3 regions of the Sphingomonas crusticola genome follow, and region 3 is predicted to be linked to each of the others. Evidence: predicted binding sites of a transcription regulator. Region 3 holds the regulator's gene; each other region holds the start of a gene.

Region 1 (6,073 bases), 1.2 Mb from region 3:
AGACGTCTGAAAAGATGTGCTCGATTGGCAGATCGAACAGGCGGGCGATGCGGAAAGCGAGCGGAAGCGACGGGTCATATTTGCCTGTCTCGATCGCGTTGACGCTTTGGCGCGATACTTCGAGCCGATCGGCGAGGTCCGCCTGGTTCCAGTCGCGCTCAGCGCGGAGGACTTTGAGACGGTTCTTCATGCGCCCCTTACCCTCTGGACACAGGCGACGAGGCCGAGCGCGGCAAACCAACCAACCGCGACGTAGAACATCGGCACATGCGGTACGCCCGCATCCTCCAGGAAGCCCCACAAGGTCGCGACCGAGAGCATGATGCCTGTCGCCCACAGCGACTGAACCGCGACCTGCATCCGGATATATTCGTCTTTCTCCTCGACGAGATAGCGTCCCATGATGGCGAAACAGGCCATGACCGGCAGCGCGGGCAATGCTGCAAGCAAATAGCGTGTGGAGGGCGCTGCCGCGTCGAACAGCCGATGTTCGAATGCTATCATGATGATGTAGAGCCCCATCGCTGCTCCGATGCGCAGGTGATAGCGGCGTTGGGCGGGGTTGCTGGAATGTTGGCGCATGAAAGTTTCCTTGTCCTTATGACAAGGTAGCTTGTCTCACGCAGGGCGGCAGCCTGTCAAGTGTGCTTGTCAAAATGTCGTTGCTGCTTGCCTAATGCTAATGAAGGCGCGGAACCGGTGGGTTCCGCGCCTTCAAACTCCAACAAAGACGATGATATTTACGCGTCGTCGTCCGCCTCCGGGCCGGTGATCATCTTCTCGGCGACCTCGGCCACGTTGGCGCGGATCGCCTTTTCGAGGCGGGCGCAGACTTCGGCATTCTCGCGCAGATAGACTTTCGCATTCTCGCGGCCCTGGCCGATGCGGATGCTGTCATAGCTGAACCAGGCGCCCGATTTCTCGACCAGCCCGGCCTTGACGCCGAGATCGAGGATTTCGCCAACCTTGGACACGCCTTCGCCATACATGATGTCGAACTCGACCTGCTTGAACGGCGGCGCGACCTTGTTTTTGACCACCTTCACGCGGGTGGTGTTGCCGACAATATCGTCACGATCCTTGATCTGCCCTGTGCGGCGGATGTCGAGCCGGACCGAGGCATAGAATTTGAGCGCATTACCGCCGGTGGTGGTCTCCGGATTGCCGTACATCACACCGATCTTCATGCGGATCTGATTGATGAAAATGACCAAAGTGCGCGAGCGGGAGATCGACCCGGTGATCTTGCGCAGCGCCTGGCTCATCAGGCGCGCCTGCAAGCCGACGTGGCTGTCGCCCATCTCGCCCTCGATTTCCGCACGGGGAACGAGCGCAGCGACCGAATCGATCACCAGCACGTCGATCGCATTCGAGCGCACCAACGTATCGGTGATCTCCAGCGCCTGTTCGCCCGTGTCCGGCTGCGACACGATCAGATTGTCGATGTCGACGCCAAGCTTCTTGGCATAGCCCGGGTCGAGCGCATGTTCCGCATCGATGAACGCGGCGGTGCCCCCCGCCTTCTGCGCTTCGGCGATGGCATGGAGCGCTAGCGTGGTCTTGCCCGAGCTTTCCGGACCGTAAATTTCCACCACGCGGCCACGCGGCAAGCCGCCGATGCCGAGTGCGATGTCGAGTCCGAGACTACCGGTCGAGATCGCCTCGATCTCGATCTTCTCGCGGCTGCCCAGCTTCATTGCCGAGCCTTTGCCGAAGGCGCGGTCGATCTGCGCCAGTGCGGCGTCGAGCGCCTTTTGCCGTTCGCTCGTGCTAGCCATATCGCCGTTGATCACCTTCAGAGAAGCCGCCATGTCCCAAGCCCTTGTCGCTAGAGGAAGTCTTTCGCACGTTCAACGCGTGAAGGCTTTGTACACGGAATGTTCCGCTAGAACAAGAGGAGAACTTCGTTCGTCGGCGAGCGCCGTCAGGAGGCGCGCGCCGGAATGGTGGCCAGGACGTTCTGCACGCCATCAAGTGTGAAGGGTTTGGCGAGCTGCAGCGCATCGGCATGGGCCGCCGGCGGCGGCTCGACATGACCGCCGCTTGCCAGCACGAACGGTATGTCGCGCGCCTTCAGCGCGTCCGCGACCGGCCAGCAGGCGCCGTCACGCAGATTGACGTCGAGGATCGCGACGTCGAAGCCGCCCTCCTCCACCTTGACCAGGGCGCCGGCCACGCTGTCGCAGGCGCCGGCGAGCCTGTGGCCCAGCATATCGATAAAATCCTCGATCATCATCGCGATGAGCGGTTCATCCTCAATGACGAGGACGGACAAGGGTTCGGTCATTCCGCGCCCCATAATGAGCCCGAAGGCGCACGCCTAGATGGATTCGCCGTCCGAAACGAGATGGGACGGGCGCGGCCGGCCGCCGCGCCCGCGACCATGCTTACCAGACGAGCACCCGCTGCTCCGGCGTCAGGTACATCTTGGCGGTCGGCACCGGCTTGTATGCGTCGTACCAGGGCTGGAGGTTACGCACGATCCACGTACGCTGGACCGAAGGCGAATGCGGGTCGGTCAGCAGGCGCTGGCGCAAATTGGCCTCGCGATAGGAGCGGCGCCACACCTGCGCCCAGCCGAGATAGAAACGCTGGTCGCCGGTCATCCCGTCGATCACCGGAGCTGGCTTGCCGTTAAGCGAGGCATGATAGGCGTCGAGCGCGACCGTCAGGCCGGCCAGGTCGGCCATATTCTCGCCCAGCGTCAGCGCGCCCTGGACATGCATGCCCGGCAGCGGTTCGTATGCGTCATATTCCTTGACGAGCTTGTCGGTGAGCGCCGTGAAGCGCGTTACGTCCTGCGGCGTCCACCAATCGGTCAGGCGCCCGGTCTTGTCATATTTACGGCCCTGATCGTCGAAATGGTGGCTCAGCTCATGGCCGATCACCGCACCGATACCGCCGTAATTGACCGCCGGATCGGCGTGCGGATCGAAGAAAGGCGGTTGCAGGATCGCGGCCGGGAAGACGATCTCGTTCCACACCGGGTTGGCGTAGGCGTTGATCTCCATCGGGGTCATGCCCCACTCACGCCGGTCGGCGGGCTTGCCGAGCTTGCTCAAGCCATATTGCCAGTCGAATTCGTTTGAGCGCTTAACGTTGCCGTAGAGGTCGTCGCGGGCGACCGTCAGGCCCGAATAGTCCCGCCAATGATCCGGATAGCCGATCTTGGGCGTGAAGGCGGCGAGCTTGGCGCGCGCCTGCTGGCGGGTCGCCGGGTCCATCCAGGCGAGCGTCTGCAGGCGGCGATCCATCGCGGCGATGATATTCTTGACGAGCCGGTCGGCCGCTGCCTTGGTTTCAGGCGGGAAATATTTGGCGACATAGGCCTGGCCGACATCCTCGCCCATCGCATTCTTGACCAGGTCAACGCCGCGCTTCCAGCGCGCCTGGTTCTGAGGCGTGCCCGAAAGCGTCGTGCCTTCGAACCCGAAATTGGCGTCGACGAAGCGCCGCGACAGCCACGGCGCCGCCTCGTCGATCGTGTGTGCGAGCAGATAATCCTTGAGCAACGGCAGCGGTGCGTCAGCGATCAACTTGGCCGAAGCGATGACCGCACTGGGCTGCGCGACGAGATAATGATTGTCGCCGTTGAGGCCGGCGGCACCGAGATAGGCCGCCCAATCGAAACCGGGGGCGTTCTTGTCGAAGTCGGCGCGCGTCCAGACGTTGTAGGTCTTGTCGGAATCGCGGCTTTCCACGCGGGTCCAGTGGATCTGCGCGAGCCTGCCCTCGAAATCGACGATCGCCTGAGCGCGGGCGGCGCCATTGGGCTCGCCCGTCAGGCTGAACAATTGGGTAAGATAATCGACATAGGCCTTGCGGGCGGCGACGATCGGGGCGTCGGTCTTCAGATAATAATCGCGGTCGGGCAGACCCAGGCCGGACTGCGCGACCTGGATGGTCGGACGATCCGGATCCTTGTCGTCGAGCGACACATAGGCCGCGATCGGACCGCGCACGCCGTTGCGCAGGGCAAGGCCGAGCGCACGGGCATAATCCGACTTGGAGCCGATCCCCTTGATCGCGGCGATATCGCTCTTGATCGGATCGAAGCCCTTCGCCTCGATCGCGTCTTCATCCATGAAGCTCGTATAAAGCGCGCCGATCTTGGAATTGGGATCCTTGGCAGCCGCATCGAGGATGCCGCGCGTGCGCGATACCGACAGATCGTCCAGCACCGCGAACGCACCATAATTGGAGCGGTCGGCCGGGATCTCGGTAACCTTGGTCCAGGTGCCGTTGGCGAAGGCGTAGAAATCGTCCCCAGGCGCGACGCTGCGATCCATCCCTGCCTCATCGAAGCCGAACGTGCCGATCTGCGGCTTGTCCGCGCCAAGCGCAGCCTGCTGGCTCGCGACCGGGCCTACTGCGGCGCCGACCGGCTTCTTGGCATTTTCGGCAGGCGGCGCTGCGACGGCGGCGGACAAAGCGAACATGCTGGCGGCAAGCAGGAAGAGAGACTTGGAAACCATTCGGGACAAACCTTATAAAATCGGCCTATTGCCAGCGGGTTAACGCCTCTGCCGCCGCGCGCAAAGCCCCTTTCCCAAAGATTCGAGGGGCTGGATCTGCGTGCCGCTTAGCGGTCGTTTTAAAAAAAACACCAGATTCGAACTTGATGGCACATTAGGGAGTGGCATGCATGCGATATATCGCATGCAGACCTGGTCGCGCCGTGTCGTACGCTATTTGCGTACATTTGTCAAGGCTGCGGGCCAGGTCGGTTTATGTCGGTAAAGACCCGGCGTGCGTAGGCACGAAGGCTCAGCCGCGGTCGCGCATCAGGCGGGCCTGGTCGCGCTTCCAGTCGCGATCCTTCATCGTCTCGCGCTTGTCGTGCAGCTTCTTGCCCTTGGCGAGCGCGAGCTCGACCTTGGCGCGGCCGCGGCTGTTGAAATAGACCGCCATCGGAATGAGCGTCATGCCCTCGCGGCTGACGCCCGTGTGCATCTTCTCGATCTCGCGTTCGTGCAGCAGCAATTTGCGCGGGCGCTTGGGCTCGTGATTGAGGCGATTCCCGTGACTATATTCCGGGATGTTGGCGTTGATCAGGCTGACCTGACCATTCTTGACCTCGGCATAGGCCTCCGCGATCGAGCCCTCGCCGAAGCGTAGCGCCTTCACCTCAGTCCCGGTCAGGGCAATGCCCGCCTCGAAGAAATCCTCGAGGAAATATTCGAAGCGCGCGCGCCGGTTCTCGGCGACGACCTTCTTCTTGTCGAATTCGGGGGGACGCGGACGGGCCATGCCGGGGCGACGTAGGGAATGTTCGGGAAAGTTGCTAGGGTTCGCGGGTCAGCTGCCCCGCCGCCCCGTGTCAGGCCGTGCGAGAAGGCACAGGATCCCGTCACGAAGTCGATCATCACGCCGCGAGCGCGCACCAAATTCTCATCGAGCAGCCACCTATCCTGCGGATCCGAGCCAGTGGCGGCCGAATTGCCGGTCCAGTTCGGGCGGATCGATCGGCTCCAGCCCCGAACCGGGATAGAATGACGCTTCCCCGAAACGAGCATGGCCATCGACTTCGTATAGATCGATCCGGACGAAATCGAATCCGCGCCCGAGTGCCTCCGCACCGGCGATCATCTGCGTCAGCGAAGCGGGCGGGCGGATGTCGCGATCGCCATCCCGCCGCGAGAAGGGACGCCATGCCGGATCGAACAGAACCCAACGATGCCGCGTAGCGCGATCGAGATGGACCTGGATTGCGCGCACCCGTCCATGGAAGACGAACAATTTGTAATCGATCGGCAAGTTAAGGCTGCTGCAAAGAAAAGGTTCGATCAGCAATCCGCGCGGCACGTCGCGATAGCCCCATTCGTCTAGCCAGCGCCCATACGGCCGCCGCATCCACGACGCTGCCATGCGACGCACTTTCGCCCAATCCTCTCCTTCATCGCGGACGAAGCATATCTGCCCGCAACCATGGCGCGACTTCAGCACGAAGGGTGGCGCGCAGGGCGGACGATCAGGCAGCGCGTTGCCGGACCATAAAGTCGGCGTGACCCACGCACCGCCAAGGATGTTGGCGACGGCGTGTTTGGCAGCGAGCTTGTCGATCCAGCGGGGG
Region 2 (6,073 bases), 100 kb from region 3:
CGCATCGATCCGACGGCGCAGGCGATCGGCGCGGTCAATACGATCGTGTCGCGCGACGGCGTGCTGATCGGCCACAATACCGATGCGCCAGGTTTCCTCGAACCGTTGCGGCCGCAGCTGGCCGAGCGGCATTTGCTGCGCACCGCGCGCATCTTGGGCACCGGCGGCGCCGCGCGCGCGATCGCGCATGCGCTGTGGGAGGAAGGCTTCACGCTGATCATCGCCGGGCGGGATCTCGCCAAAGCCCAGGCGCTGGCCGACGCCTTCGGGCCGCAGGACGTGCATGTCTGCACGCTCGATACGTTCGCGCGCCCGCTCGATTTCGACTGGGGCGAGGCGGGCGACCGGCTCGACCTGGTGGTCAACGCGACCTCGCTCGGCATGACCGGCAAGCCGCCATTGCCGATCGACTTCTCAAACCTGCCACCGGGCGCCATCGTCTATGATGCGATCTACGCGCCGCTGGTCACGCCTTTGCTCGCCGAAGCGCAGGCGCGCGGTCATCCGACTATCGACGGTCTCAGCATGCTGATCGGCCAGGGGCGGATCGCGTTCGAGCATTTCTTCGGGGCGGTGCCGCCGTCCGACCCGGACAGCGAAGCCGAGTTGCGGGCGCGGCTCACCGCATGAATAAGGGGGCCGCATGAGCATCGTGCTTGGCCTGACCGGCTCGATCGGCATGGGCAAGTCCACGGTCGCGGCGATGTTTCGCGAGAAGGGCATACCGGTGTTCGATTCGGATGCCGCGGTGCGCCGCCTGCAGGGACCGGGCGGATTGCTGCTCGCCGCGATCGAGGCGCTCCATCCGGGCGTGACCGGGCCGGGCGGCGTCGATCGCGTGCGGCTCGGCGCGGCGGTCATGGGCAACAAGATCGCCTTGCACCGGCTCGAAAGGCTGATTCATCCCGAGGTCGAGCGCGAGCGGCGCCGGTTCCTGCGGCGGTATCGCGCGCGGCCTTTGGTGGTCGCGGACGTGCCGCTGCTGTTCGAGAAAGGCTTCTGGCGGCGCGTGGATCTGATCGCGGTCGTGTCGGCCCCCGCCTGGAAGCAGAATGCGCGCGTGCTCGGGCGGGCCGGCATGAGCTGGGCGCGGCTGGAACAGGTGCGCGCACTGCAGCTGCCGGACGCCGCCAAACGCCGCCGTGCCGATTTCGTCATCCCGACCGGAGGCTCGATCCAGACGACGCGAGCCGCCGTCCGCCGCATCATCGCGGCTTGCATGGCGCGCGGCATAAGCGGATAGTCTGCCCATGCGCGAAATCGTGTTCGACACTGAAACCACGGGCCTCAGCCCGCATGACGGCCATCGCCTGGTCGAGATTGGCTGCGTCGAGATTTTCAACCGGTGCGAGACCGGCCGCTCGTTCCACGCTTATATCAATCCCGAGCGCCACATGCCGAGCGAGGCGGAGGCGGTGCATGGGCTCTCGGCGACTTTCCTGTCGGACAAACCCTGCTTCCACGCGATCGTCGACGACCTGATCCAATTCCTCGGCGACAGTCCCCTGGTCGCGCACAATGCCGCGTTCGATTTCGGCTTCCTCAACTGGGAGCTCGCCAATTGCGGGCGCGACCCGATCTGCCTCAGCCGCATGATCGACACGCTGGTGATGGCGCGCAGCCGTCACCCGGGCGCCAAGCACAGCCTGGATGCGCTGTGCACGCGCTATGGTGTCGATCGCAGCCAGCGCATCAAGCATGGCGCGCTGCTCGACGCGGAGCTGCTGACGCAGGTCTATGTCGAATTGTGCGGTGGCCGGCAGATCGGCCTCTCGCTCGCCGAAGAGCGCGCGGTCGAAGAGGCGGTCTCGTTCGCGGTCGCCTCGGCGGCGGTGCAGCGCATTGCGCGTCCGGCTCGACCGCATAAAGCGAGCGACGTGGAACTGGCGCGTCACGCAGCGTTTATCCAGAAGCTGGTCGATCCGGTGTGGGAGCTCGTCCCCGCCGTGGGTTGACGCGGGCGAGCGGCGGGGCTTGTAAGCGCCGCTTTCCCATCCAGCGCCGAGTAAGGAGAATGTTATGGATATCCGGGTGTCTGGTCATCAGGTCGATACCGGCGATGCGCTGCGCGTTCATGTCGAGGAGCGGCTGCAGGCGCTGGCGGAGAAATATTTCTCCCGCTCGATCTCGGCCCACGTCACGTTCGGCCAGGGTCCGCACAACAGCTTCTCGTGCGATATCGTCGCGCATGTCATGCAGGGCGTGATCCTGAAGGGTGCCGGACAGGGCAATGAGGCGCATCCTGCCTTCGACCAGGCCGCCGACCGGATCGAGACCCAGCTGCGCCGCTATATGCGCCGCCTCAAGGGCCGCCATGCGGGGCCCGCGGCCGGCGAGATCGAGGCGAGCGCGGGCTATACCGTCTTCCAGCCACCGGCGGAGGAAGAGGATATTGGCGGCGATCATCCGCCGGTGGTCGCCGAAACGCGGGTCGACGTGCCGGAGGCGAGCGTGTCCGACGCGGTCATGATGCTCGACCTGCGCAACACCAACGCCCTGCTGTTCAAGAATTCGGGCACCGGCGCGTTCAATATGGTGTATCGGCGCGGCGACGGCACGATCGGCTGGGTGGAACCGCAGCGCGCCGCCTGATCCGGGCGCGCCCCGCACGACCATCTGTTCGACGGACTTTGTAAGATTATGGACGATCTCTCCGACCTGCTGAATCCCGACGCCGCCCTCATCGGCGTCGCCGCTCCCAACAAGAAAGCCCTCTTCCAGCAGCTCGCGGCCAGTGCCGCGACGCTGACCGGGCTGGACGCGCGCGTCATCGTCGAGCGCCTGCTCGAACGCGAACGGCTGGGGTCGACCGGGTTCGGCGGCGGGGTCGCCATTCCGCACGGCAAGATGGACGGGCTCGATCATGTGACCGGCCTCGTCGCCCGCCTGGCATCGCCGATCGATTTCCAGGCGATCGACGGCATGCCGGTCGATCTGGTGTTCTTGCTGCTGTCGCCGCCCGATGCCGGGGTTGAGCATCTCAAGGCGCTCGCGCGCGTCAGCCGCAAGCTGCGCGACCGGGCGTTCGTCGCCAAATTGCGCGGCGCCGCTTCACCCGATGCGCTCTACGCCTTGTTCGCCCACACCGACACGCGCGACGCGGCCTGACCGTGACTCCCCGGCTTACCGCCGGGATGCTCGTATCCGCACTGATCCGCCGCGCCGAGGAGCTGGGCGGCAACGGCATGGTGCTCGCCAAAGGCGATGCGACCGCGGGCGCGATCCTGATCCAACTGGCCGAACGCGGCGTGCCCGGCGATCTGCTCGAACGGCGGCTGGACGAGGCGGGCGTCTATCGATGGTCACCCACCGGCCCGGAAGATGTCGATCAACGCAGCGATTATATTGCCCGTCGGCGGCGGACGGATCCTGACTTGTGGGTGATCGAACTGGACGTCGCAGAGGCGATGACGCTGGTCGAGGATATTGCCAATTAGCTCAGCCTAAACATCACGCCGGGCTTGGTCCGGGGTCCACCGCGCATAGCGTCCCGCGTGCGTGGTCGGATGGATACGATAACAAGCCCGGATGACAATCTGTCATGCCTTCCCCCCGTTCCCGACCTGTTCTAATCTCAACGAATCATGGCCAGCCTGCCTCACTGCTTCGACGACGCGCCTTTATGCGCGGCCGATGTCGCGCGCGGCGTCGCGCGATTGCTGTGGCGGCAGGATCTGGTCGGGATTTGCGAAGTGCCGCTCGGCAATGGCCGGCGAGCGGACATCATGGCGATCGACGCCAAGGGCTGCATCACCATCGTCGAGATCAAATGCTCGCGCGCCGATCTGCGGGGCGACGGCAAGTGGCACGAATATCTCGATTATTGCGACCGCTTCCTGTGGGCGGTGCCGGCCGGCTTTGCGCTGGAGCCGTTCGATGAACCGCATTTCCGGCCCGATATCGCCGGCCTGATCGTCGCCGACCGCTATGATGCGGAGATGTTGCGCGCGCCGCAGGTGCGGCCGCTCGCGGCCGCGCGGCGCAAGGTCGAGACGCTGCGGTTCGCGCGCCGCGCGGCGCAGCGGCTGCTGGGGTCGCTCGATCCCGGCCTGGCCGGCCTGGACTAGCGGACCGGGCCGGAAATGGCCTTCTTCGGCGCCGGCTTGGCATCGGAAAGGATCTTGACCAGCGCCGCGCCGCGCGGATCGTCATTGGCGTAATCCAGCGCGCTCTTGCCCGCGATCGTGTCGGCGATCTTCGGATCGGCGCCGGCTTCCACCAGCTGCCGCACCACCACCACATCCTTGCGATGCACGGCCAGGATCAGCGGCGTTTCGCCATTATTGTTGACGACGTCGACCTTGGCCCGCTGCAGCAGCAGATAATTGGCCGCGGTCGGGTCCCCCGCCAGCGCCGCCACATGCAGCGGCGTATTGCCCTGGCGGTCCTTGAGGTCAGGAATCGCGCCCTTGCTCAGCAGGAAGGCGACCCAATTGTCATTATGCTGCTTGATGACGATGTGCAGCGCGCTCTCGCCGGTGCTGGGATCGCGCGTGTTGAGTACGGGCGCGCCCGGCTTGGCGAGCAACTCGGTCGCCTTGTCGCCATCGGCATCGCGCACCGCCTTCAGGAAATTGTAGCTGTCGGAGAATTGCGCCGCCGCCGGCACGGCCCAGGCGAGCGCGAGCCCGCACAGCATCGCCCTGGAAACGCCGTTCTTCAATGCCATATGAGTATCCCCGTCGCTCGCTGCGCTTGTCAGCGGCCTGATAGCAAAGCATGGCTAAGCACACCATGAACAAGACATTGGCGGCGTTCGGACTTGCGGCATGCGGTGCTGCCTCATTGGCGCTGGCGTCGTGCAGCCGCCAGCCGCCGGAAACGGCGCCGCTTGCCGGCGCGCGTATCGGCGGCCCGTTCACGCTGACCGATCAGGACGGCAAAAGCTTCTCCAGCACCGCGCTGGAGGGCCGCTATCGGATCGTCTATTTCGGTTACACTTTCTGTCCCGATGCCTGCCCGACCGACATGCAGGTGCTGGGCAAGGCGATGCGCCAGTTCGATGCCAGCGATCCGAAAAGGTCGGCCAAGGTCCAGCCGATCTTCATCTCGGTCGATCCCGCGCGCGACACCCCGGCCGCGCTCAAGCAGTTCGTCGGCGCTTTCCATCCGCGCCTGATCGGGCTGACGGGTAGCGACGCCCAGATTGCCGCCGTGGCCAAGGAATATGCGACCACCTACAGCAAACAGCCGGCTCCGGCGGGCGCGTCCGGCTATCTGATGGATCATATGCGCACCGCCATCCTGTTCGATCCGCATGGCAAGCCGATCGAGCTGCTGCCGGTCGATGCCAATGCCGACGCGGTGGTGGCCGAGCTGGAAAAGTGGGTGATATGACCCGCTTCTGGGAAGAAAAAACGCTCGAGCAGATGAGCCGGCCCGAATGGGAATCGCTGTGTGATGGCTGCGGCAAATGCTGCCTGCACAAATTGGAGGATGAGGAGACGGGCGCGGTCTACCCCACCAACGTCGCCTGCCGCCTGCTCGACCGCCGCAACGGATCGTGCCGCGATTATCCCAATCGCAAGCGCTTCGTGCCCGATTGCGTACAGTTGAGCGCCTCCAAGCTTCACGAGCTGGAATGGCTACCCTCGACCTGCGCCTACCGGCTCGTGTTCGAGGGCAAGCCGCTCCACGATTGGCATCATCTGATCAGCGGCAGTCGCGAGACGGTTCATGCCGCGGGCATGTCGACCCGCGGCTGGACCGTGTCGGAGGTCGACGCGGGCGAACTCGAACTCCATATCGTCGAACGCGAGCTCTAGGCGATGTTCCTGTCACGGCCGCCGCGCGACAGCCTGACCGAGACCGAGCTGACCTTTTCCGGCGGCGGCCATAGCCGGCCGCTGACGGTGCGGCGTTCGGCACAAGCCAAGCGGATGCGGCTCGCAGTCGATCCGCGCGACGGCGCGGTGCGGCTGACCTTGCCGCGCCGCGCCGCGCTCAAGCCCGCTTTATTATGGGCGGAGGGCCAGCGCGCCTGGATCGAACAGGTCCTCGCCAAATTGCCGGTGTCTGCGCCGATCGGGCCCGGTACGCAGGTCCCGCTTGAGGGAGCTCTGCTCACCATCGA
Region 3 (6,073 bases):
GGAGGCGCTTACCGCCGTGTCGGTCGCGTTGCTGACGCTCTACGACATGGCCAAGGCGATCGACCGCAGCATGGTCATCGGTCCGGTACGGTTGCTCGCCAAATCGGGCGGCCGATCCGGGGACTGGCACGCGGAGGGCTAAGCCGTGCGGATAGAAGGCGCATCGCACGCAACGCGCGACGCATGGCTGGCGCTGCGCCTCGCTTTATGGCCGGACGAGGATGCCGGAGCGATGGCTGAGGAAATCGATGCCATCCTGGTCGATCCCGGGGCAGGCAAGCTCGCCTGGCTCGCGCTCGACGAAAGCGCCGTGGTCGGCTTCGCGGAAGCCTCCATCCGCCACGATTATGTCAACGGCTGCGAAACCTCGCCCGTCGCCTTTCTGGAGGGCATCTATGTAGCGCCGCATGTGCGGCGGCAGGGCGTTGGCCGCCAGCTCAACGAGGCAGTGATCGCCTGGGCTCATCGGCAAGGATGTCGCGAATATGCATCCGACGCGCTGCTCGAAAATCGCGCCAGCCACGCCTTTCACGCGGCCTTGGGGTTCATCGAGACCGAGCGCGTCGTCTATTTCCGGCAGGCGCTGGCATGAACCTGCTGCCGGTCGCGGAGGCCCAGGCGCGGCTATTGGCGCTGGCGCCGCCGCTGCCGATCGAGACGCTGGCTCTGGTCGAGGCGGCCGGCCGCTGGGCCGCCGAAGACGTCGTCGCGCGCCGCACGCAACCCGCTGCCGATCTCTCTGCGATGGACGGCTATGCCATCCGCTTCGCCGATCTTCCCGGGCCGTGGCAGATGGTCGGCGAAAGCCGGGCCGGCGCCGGAAGCGATCGCGCTGTGGACGTGGGCGAAGCGGCCCGAATCTTCACCGGCGCGCCGATGCCACAGGGCGCCGACACCGTCCTGATCCAGGAGGAAGCCGTCCGCGATGCGGACCTGTTGCAATTGGCGGGGGAAGGACCGCCACGCCAGGGCGCGCATGTTCGTTGCCGCGGATCGGATTTCTTCGAGGGCGCCGCATTGGTCTCGGCGGGCGAGCGGCTCACGGCGGGGCGCATCGCCGCGGCGGCGATGGGCGGTCACGGCAGCCTGGCGGTCCGGCGTCGCCCGCGTGTGACCCTGATCTCAACGGGAGACGAGCTGGTTCCACCCGGCGCGCCGGCCGAAGGCGTGATGCTTCCGGCATCGAACGGCGTGATGCTGCAGGCCATGATCGCCGACGTTGCCGATGTTATAGATGCGGGGCTGGTGCCGGACCGGCTCGATGCCCTCGTAGCCGCCCTGACCGGGCATGAGGCCGACATCATCGTCACGATTGGCGGTGCATCGGTCGGCGATCATGATCTGGTGCGCCCGGCGCTGCTCGAGGCGGGGGCCGCGCTCGACTTCTGGAAGATCGCGATGCGGCCGGGCAAGCCGCTGTTCGCCGGACGGCTGGGCGGAGCGCTCGTGCTGGGACTGCCCGGCAACCCGATGTCGGCATTCGTGACTGCCCATCTTTTCCTGCTGCCCTTGCTCGCCCACCTCGGCGGCGCGCGCGATCCGATCCCCAAAACCGCCCCCGTGCCGCTCGATGCCCCGCTGCCGGCGGTCGGCCAGCGCGACGATTATATTCGCGCGATCATGGTCGATGGCCGTGCCCGCCCCCTCTCCAGGCAGGACAGCGGTGCCGTCGCAGCGCTGACACTGGCCGACGCATTGATCGTTCGCCCGGCCGGCGCACATCCTGCCGCTGTGGATGAACTTGTGGATATTCTGCGCGTCGCTTGACAGATATCACAACGTTTCCTACACGTTCCCTGTACGTTCCTTCCTAGGGGAAACGCTGTGCTGACCCGCAAGCAACATGAGCTGCTCTGCTTCATCAACGACCGTCTCAACGAGACGGGAGTGTCGCCCTCGTTCGAGGAGATGAAGGACGCGCTCGACCTTAAATCCAAGTCGGGCGTTCATCGCCTGATCTCGGCATTGGAAGAGCGCAATTTCATCCGCCGTCTGCCCAATCGTGCACGTGCGCTCGAAATCCTGCGCCTGCCCGATCAGATCAAGACGACCGGAACGGCGACCCCGGCCAAGGCGAATGTCGCGACCCCGCCGTCGCGCGTGATGCCGCCTGCCGCCAACGACGTGCTCGAACTGCCGCTGCACGGCCGCATCGCCGCGGGCATGCCGATCGAGGCGCTCGAGGGGCAGAATAGCCTGTCGGTGCCGGCGGCGCTGCTCGGGCCGGGCGAACATTATGCGCTGGAGGTTTCGGGCGATTCGATGGTCGAGGCGGGCATCCTCGACGGCGATTATGCTTTGGTGCGCAAGGCTGAGAGCGCACGCGACGGCGAGATCGTGGTCGCGTTGATCGACGATAGCGAAGCGACGCTCAAATATTTCCGCCACGAAGGCTCGATGATCCGGCTCGATCCGGCCAATCGCAGCTACGATCCGCAGCGTTATCGTCCGGGTCAGGTGCGGATCCAGGGCAAACTCGCCGGCCTGCTGCGGCGCTACTGACATGGCCGATCTGCCGCGTCCGGACTTTCTGGAGCTGCCCGTTGCGGACGTCACCGCGGCACAGGCCTTTTATAGCGCGGCCTTCGGCTGGACCATGACCGGCTTCGGCCCGACCTATGCGTGCACCTTGACGGGTGACGTCGATATCGGGCTGCAAGCGGACCCGGCCGAACAGACGCAGGCGCCGCTGATCGTGATCCAGGTCGCGGATCTGGAGGCGGCGCTGGCTGCGGTCGAGGCGGCGGGCGGCGCGGTCACCCGGCCGATCTTCGCTTTCCCCGGCGGGCACCGCTTCCATTTCCGCGATCCCGACGGCAACGAACTGGCGGCGCACAAACCCGATTGAGGGAGGCAAAAGTGACTGCCTATGTCGCCCTATTGCGTGCGGTGAATGTCGGCGGCACCGGCAAGCTGCCGATGACGGAACTGAAGGCCATGTGCGAGGCGGCCGGTCTGGCGCAGGTGCGCACCTATATCGCCAGCGGTAATGTTGTCTTCACCAGCGACAAATCCGAAGCGGCCGTGCGCGCGTCGATCGAGGCCCCGCTTGAAGCCTATGCCGGCAAGCGCGTGGGTGTGCTGGTCAGAACGGCGGCGGAAATGGCGGAAACGCTCGCGCACAATCCGTTTGCCGACAAGCCGGGCAATCGCACGGTTGCGTTGTTCGTGGACCAACCGATCCCAGGCGATGCTCTCGCGAGCGCCAAGAACGTCAAGGATGAGGAGATGCGGCTGGGCAAGCGCGCAATCTACATTTTCTACGGCGACGGCATGGCGGACTCGCGGCTGGCGATCCCGGCCGCCAAAACCGGTACAGCGCGCAACATGAACACCATTGCCAAGCTGGCGGAAATGGCGGCCGCGCTCGGCTAAGTCCGTCGCGGACATCCAGTCCGGGGAATGCGCGGCGCCCCGCACCGTCTTATTGCCTCGACCGGGTTACGCCGTCATTCTCCCCGAAAAGAGAGAGGCGTCTTGATAGACCGGAGAAACGTGCTGATTCTTGCTGCGGCGAGCGCATCGGTGGGGGTGGCGGCCGGCCCAGTTCCCGGTGATCCGACCGAGATCCTGCCGCTGTGGCCGGCATTGCCGCCCGGCGCCCCGGCCACCCTGCCGCCGGAGCGCTTTATCGAGCGTGCGACCGCAGGCCAGCCGCACGATCGCTATGCCGAGCAGATTGCGCGTCCCACCATCACCGTGTTCCGCCCTCAACGACCGAACGGCAATGCGGTGCTCCTCGTGCCCGGGGGCGGCTATCACCTCGTGGTTACCGACAAGGAGGGCTACGAGACCGCACGCTGGCTGAATGCACGCGGCATCACCGCCTTCGTGCTGCGGTATCGCCTGCCGGGCGGCGGCTGGGCGCATCGCGCCGACGTGCCGCTGCAGGATGCGCAGCGCGCGATCCGGCTGGTCCGCGCGCATGCGGCCGGTTTTCAGATCAATCCCGAGCGGGTGGCAGTAATGGGCTTTTCCGCGGGCGGCCATGTTGCCGCATCGCTCGCCGTTCGCCATGCGGCTTCCGTCTACGAGCCAGTCGACGCCGCCGACCGGCTGTCGGCGCGCCCCGATGTCGCGGCATTGCTCTATCCGGTCATCAGCATGGGCGAACATGCGCATCCCGGCTCGCGCGACGAACTGCTCGGCAAGGCGCCGGCGGCGGCGGACGTTGCGGCATATTCACCCGATCGCACCGTCGGCGCGGGCACCCCGCCGACCATCCTCGTCCATGCCGTGGATGACGATGTCGTGCCGGTCGAGAACAGCCTGGCGATGTTCGGGGCGCTACGCGCCGCGCATATCCCTGCCGAACTGCATGTCTTCGAAAAGGGTGGTCACGGGTTCGGCTTACGCCTCCCGCAGACCAATAGCGCGGCGCGGTGGCCCGACCTGTTCCTCGCCTTCGCCCAGACGCATGGCTTCATCGGCTGACGGGGAATTCGCCTCGCCGCCCCGCTTGCGCGGGGCGACGAGGGAGCGAGGCCGGGAAGGGGGGCACCCGGCCTCTAACGCTTAAGCAAACAGCTTGTTGGCGATCTCGGCGACATGCTTGCCCTGAAAGCGGGCGCCATCGAGTTCGACCTGGCTCGGCTGGCGGCTGCCGTCGCCGGCAGCGATGGTCGTCGCGCCATAAGGCGTGCCGCCATGAATCTCGCTCAGGCCCATCTGGCCGCCGAAGCTGTACGGCAGGCCCACGATCACCATGCCGAAGTGGAGCAGATTGGTGATGGCCGAGAACAAGGTCGTCTCCTGCCCGCCATGCTGGCTCGCGGTCGAGGCAAAGGCCGATCCGACCTTGCCGTTGAGCTTGCCGCTCGCCCACAGCCCGCCGGCCTGGTCGAGGAAGGCGGCGATCTGCGATGGCAGGCGGCCGAAGCGGGTCGGCACGCCCAGGATGATCGCATCATAGTCAGCGAGATCGCCGACGCTGGCGATCGGCGCTGCCTGATCCAGCTTGAAATGCGCCGCCCTGGCGACCTCCTCGGGCGCCGTTTCGGGCACGCGCTTGATGTCGACCGTGGCGCCGGTCTCGCGGGCACCCTCGGCCACCGCCTGCGCCATCTGCTCGATATGGCCGTAGCTCGAATAATACAGGACCAGAACCTTGCTCATCTTCAATCTCCCTGGGAAGCGGTTTAGGCGGCGTCGACCATCACCAGCTCGGCATCTTCGAGCGCGGTGACCGACAGTATTTCGGTGTCTCTGATGGCAACGCCGTCGCGGGCATTGGCGGCCACGCCGTTAATCTCGATCTTGCCGGTGGCCGGCACGAGATAAGCGTGGCGGTCGGCGCCGAGCGCATAATCGGTGGTTTCGCCCTTCTTGAGCGTCGCGCCGAGCACGCGGGCCTCGGTCCGGATCGGCAGCGCCTCGCCATCTTCGGCAAAGCCGGACGCCAGCGTCACGAACTTGCCCGAGCGATCGCCCTTGGGGAACGGCCGCGCGCCCCAGCTCGGCTTGCCGCCGCGCTGACTCGGCATGATCCAGATCTGGAACAGCCGGGTGGTCTCGTCCTCAAGATTATATTCGGCATGGGTGATCCCGCTACCGGCCGACATCACCTGCACGTCGCCCGCTTCGGTGCGGCCCTTGTTGCCGAGACCGTCCTGGTGCGTGATCGCACCCTCGCGGACGTAGGTGATGATCTCCATGTCGGAATGGGGATGCGCGGGAAAGCCGCTCTTGGGAGCGATCGCGTCGTCGTTCCAGACGCGGATATTGCCCCAGTTCATGCGCTTGGGCTCGTAATAATCGGCGAAGGAGAAATGGTGGTGCGCATCGAGCCAGCCGTGGTTGGCGGCGCCGAGCGTGTTGAAGGGGCGGACGTCGATCATGTCTATCTCCGTGCCGGGCGCTGTGCCCGACGTTCCTGACCTAGATAGTTGACGCCGCCGCATAGAAAATAGAATTGAAGGCAAGGCACCGTTTCCCAAAGTTGGTGGATAACGATCATGCGGCTTCCCGATTTCGACGCTTGGGCGATCTTCGCCAAGATCGCGCAGACCGGCTCGTTTGCCCGTGCGGCGAGCGAATTGCGCCTGTCCAAGCCGACCGTATCGAAGGCGGTGGC

Evidence for each region. The regulator LexA, encoded in region 3, represses DNA repair genes until DNA is damaged. The targets are predictions, from matches to a motif close to GTTCCNCNCTTGTTCT.
Region 1: recA (recombinase RecA) is a predicted target of LexA. The motif match lies at 1,888-1,903, and genes of this name have one in related genera.
Region 2: DX905_RS08810 (MmcB family DNA repair protein) is a predicted target of LexA. The motif match lies at 3,555-3,570, and genes of this name have one in related genera.

What each region holds. Positions count from the first base shown of each region.
Region 1 covers NZ_QTJP01000001.1:528,883-534,955, forward strand. The annotation lists gene DX905_RS02540 (helix-turn-helix transcriptional regulator) at 1-190, opposite strand, end outside; gene DX905_RS02545 (hypothetical protein) at 187-582, opposite strand; gene recA (recombinase RecA) at 741-1,811, opposite strand; gene DX905_RS02555 (response regulator) at 1,925-2,287, opposite strand; gene DX905_RS02560 (M13 family metallopeptidase) at 2,388-4,475, opposite strand; gene smpB (SsrA-binding protein SmpB) at 4,768-5,250, opposite strand; gene DX905_RS02570 (ATP-grasp fold amidoligase family protein) at 5,407-6,073, opposite strand, start outside.
Region 2 covers NZ_QTJP01000001.1:1,856,915-1,862,987, forward strand. The annotation lists gene aroE (shikimate dehydrogenase) at 1-630, shown strand, start outside; gene coaE (dephospho-CoA kinase) at 644-1,243, shown strand; gene dnaQ (DNA polymerase III subunit epsilon) at 1,251-1,955, shown strand; gene hpf (ribosome hibernation-promoting factor, HPF/YfiA family) at 2,020-2,592, shown strand; gene DX905_RS08800 (PTS sugar transporter subunit IIA) at 2,641-3,108, shown strand; gene DX905_RS08805 (DUF1491 family protein) at 3,111-3,437, shown strand; gene DX905_RS08810 (MmcB family DNA repair protein) at 3,585-4,067, shown strand; gene DX905_RS08815 (ankyrin repeat domain-containing protein) at 4,064-4,669, opposite strand; gene DX905_RS08820 (SCO family protein) at 4,720-5,337, shown strand; gene DX905_RS08825 (YcgN family cysteine cluster protein) at 5,334-5,765, shown strand; gene DX905_RS08830 (M48 family metallopeptidase) at 5,769-6,073, shown strand, end outside.
Region 3 covers NZ_QTJP01000001.1:1,755,937-1,762,009, reverse strand. The annotation lists gene moaC (cyclic pyranopterin monophosphate synthase MoaC) at 1-142, shown strand, start outside; gene aac(6') (aminoglycoside 6'-N-acetyltransferase) at 152-592, shown strand; gene DX905_RS08325 (molybdopterin molybdotransferase MoeA) at 589-1,767, shown strand; gene lexA (transcriptional repressor LexA) at 1,825-2,502, shown strand; gene DX905_RS08315 (VOC family protein) at 2,504-2,848, shown strand; gene DX905_RS08310 (DUF1697 domain-containing protein) at 2,860-3,375, shown strand; gene DX905_RS08305 (alpha/beta hydrolase) at 3,496-4,434, shown strand; gene wrbA (NAD(P)H:quinone oxidoreductase) at 4,516-5,115, opposite strand; gene DX905_RS08295 (pirin family protein) at 5,139-5,837, opposite strand; gene DX905_RS08290 (LysR family transcriptional regulator) at 5,955-6,073, shown strand, end outside.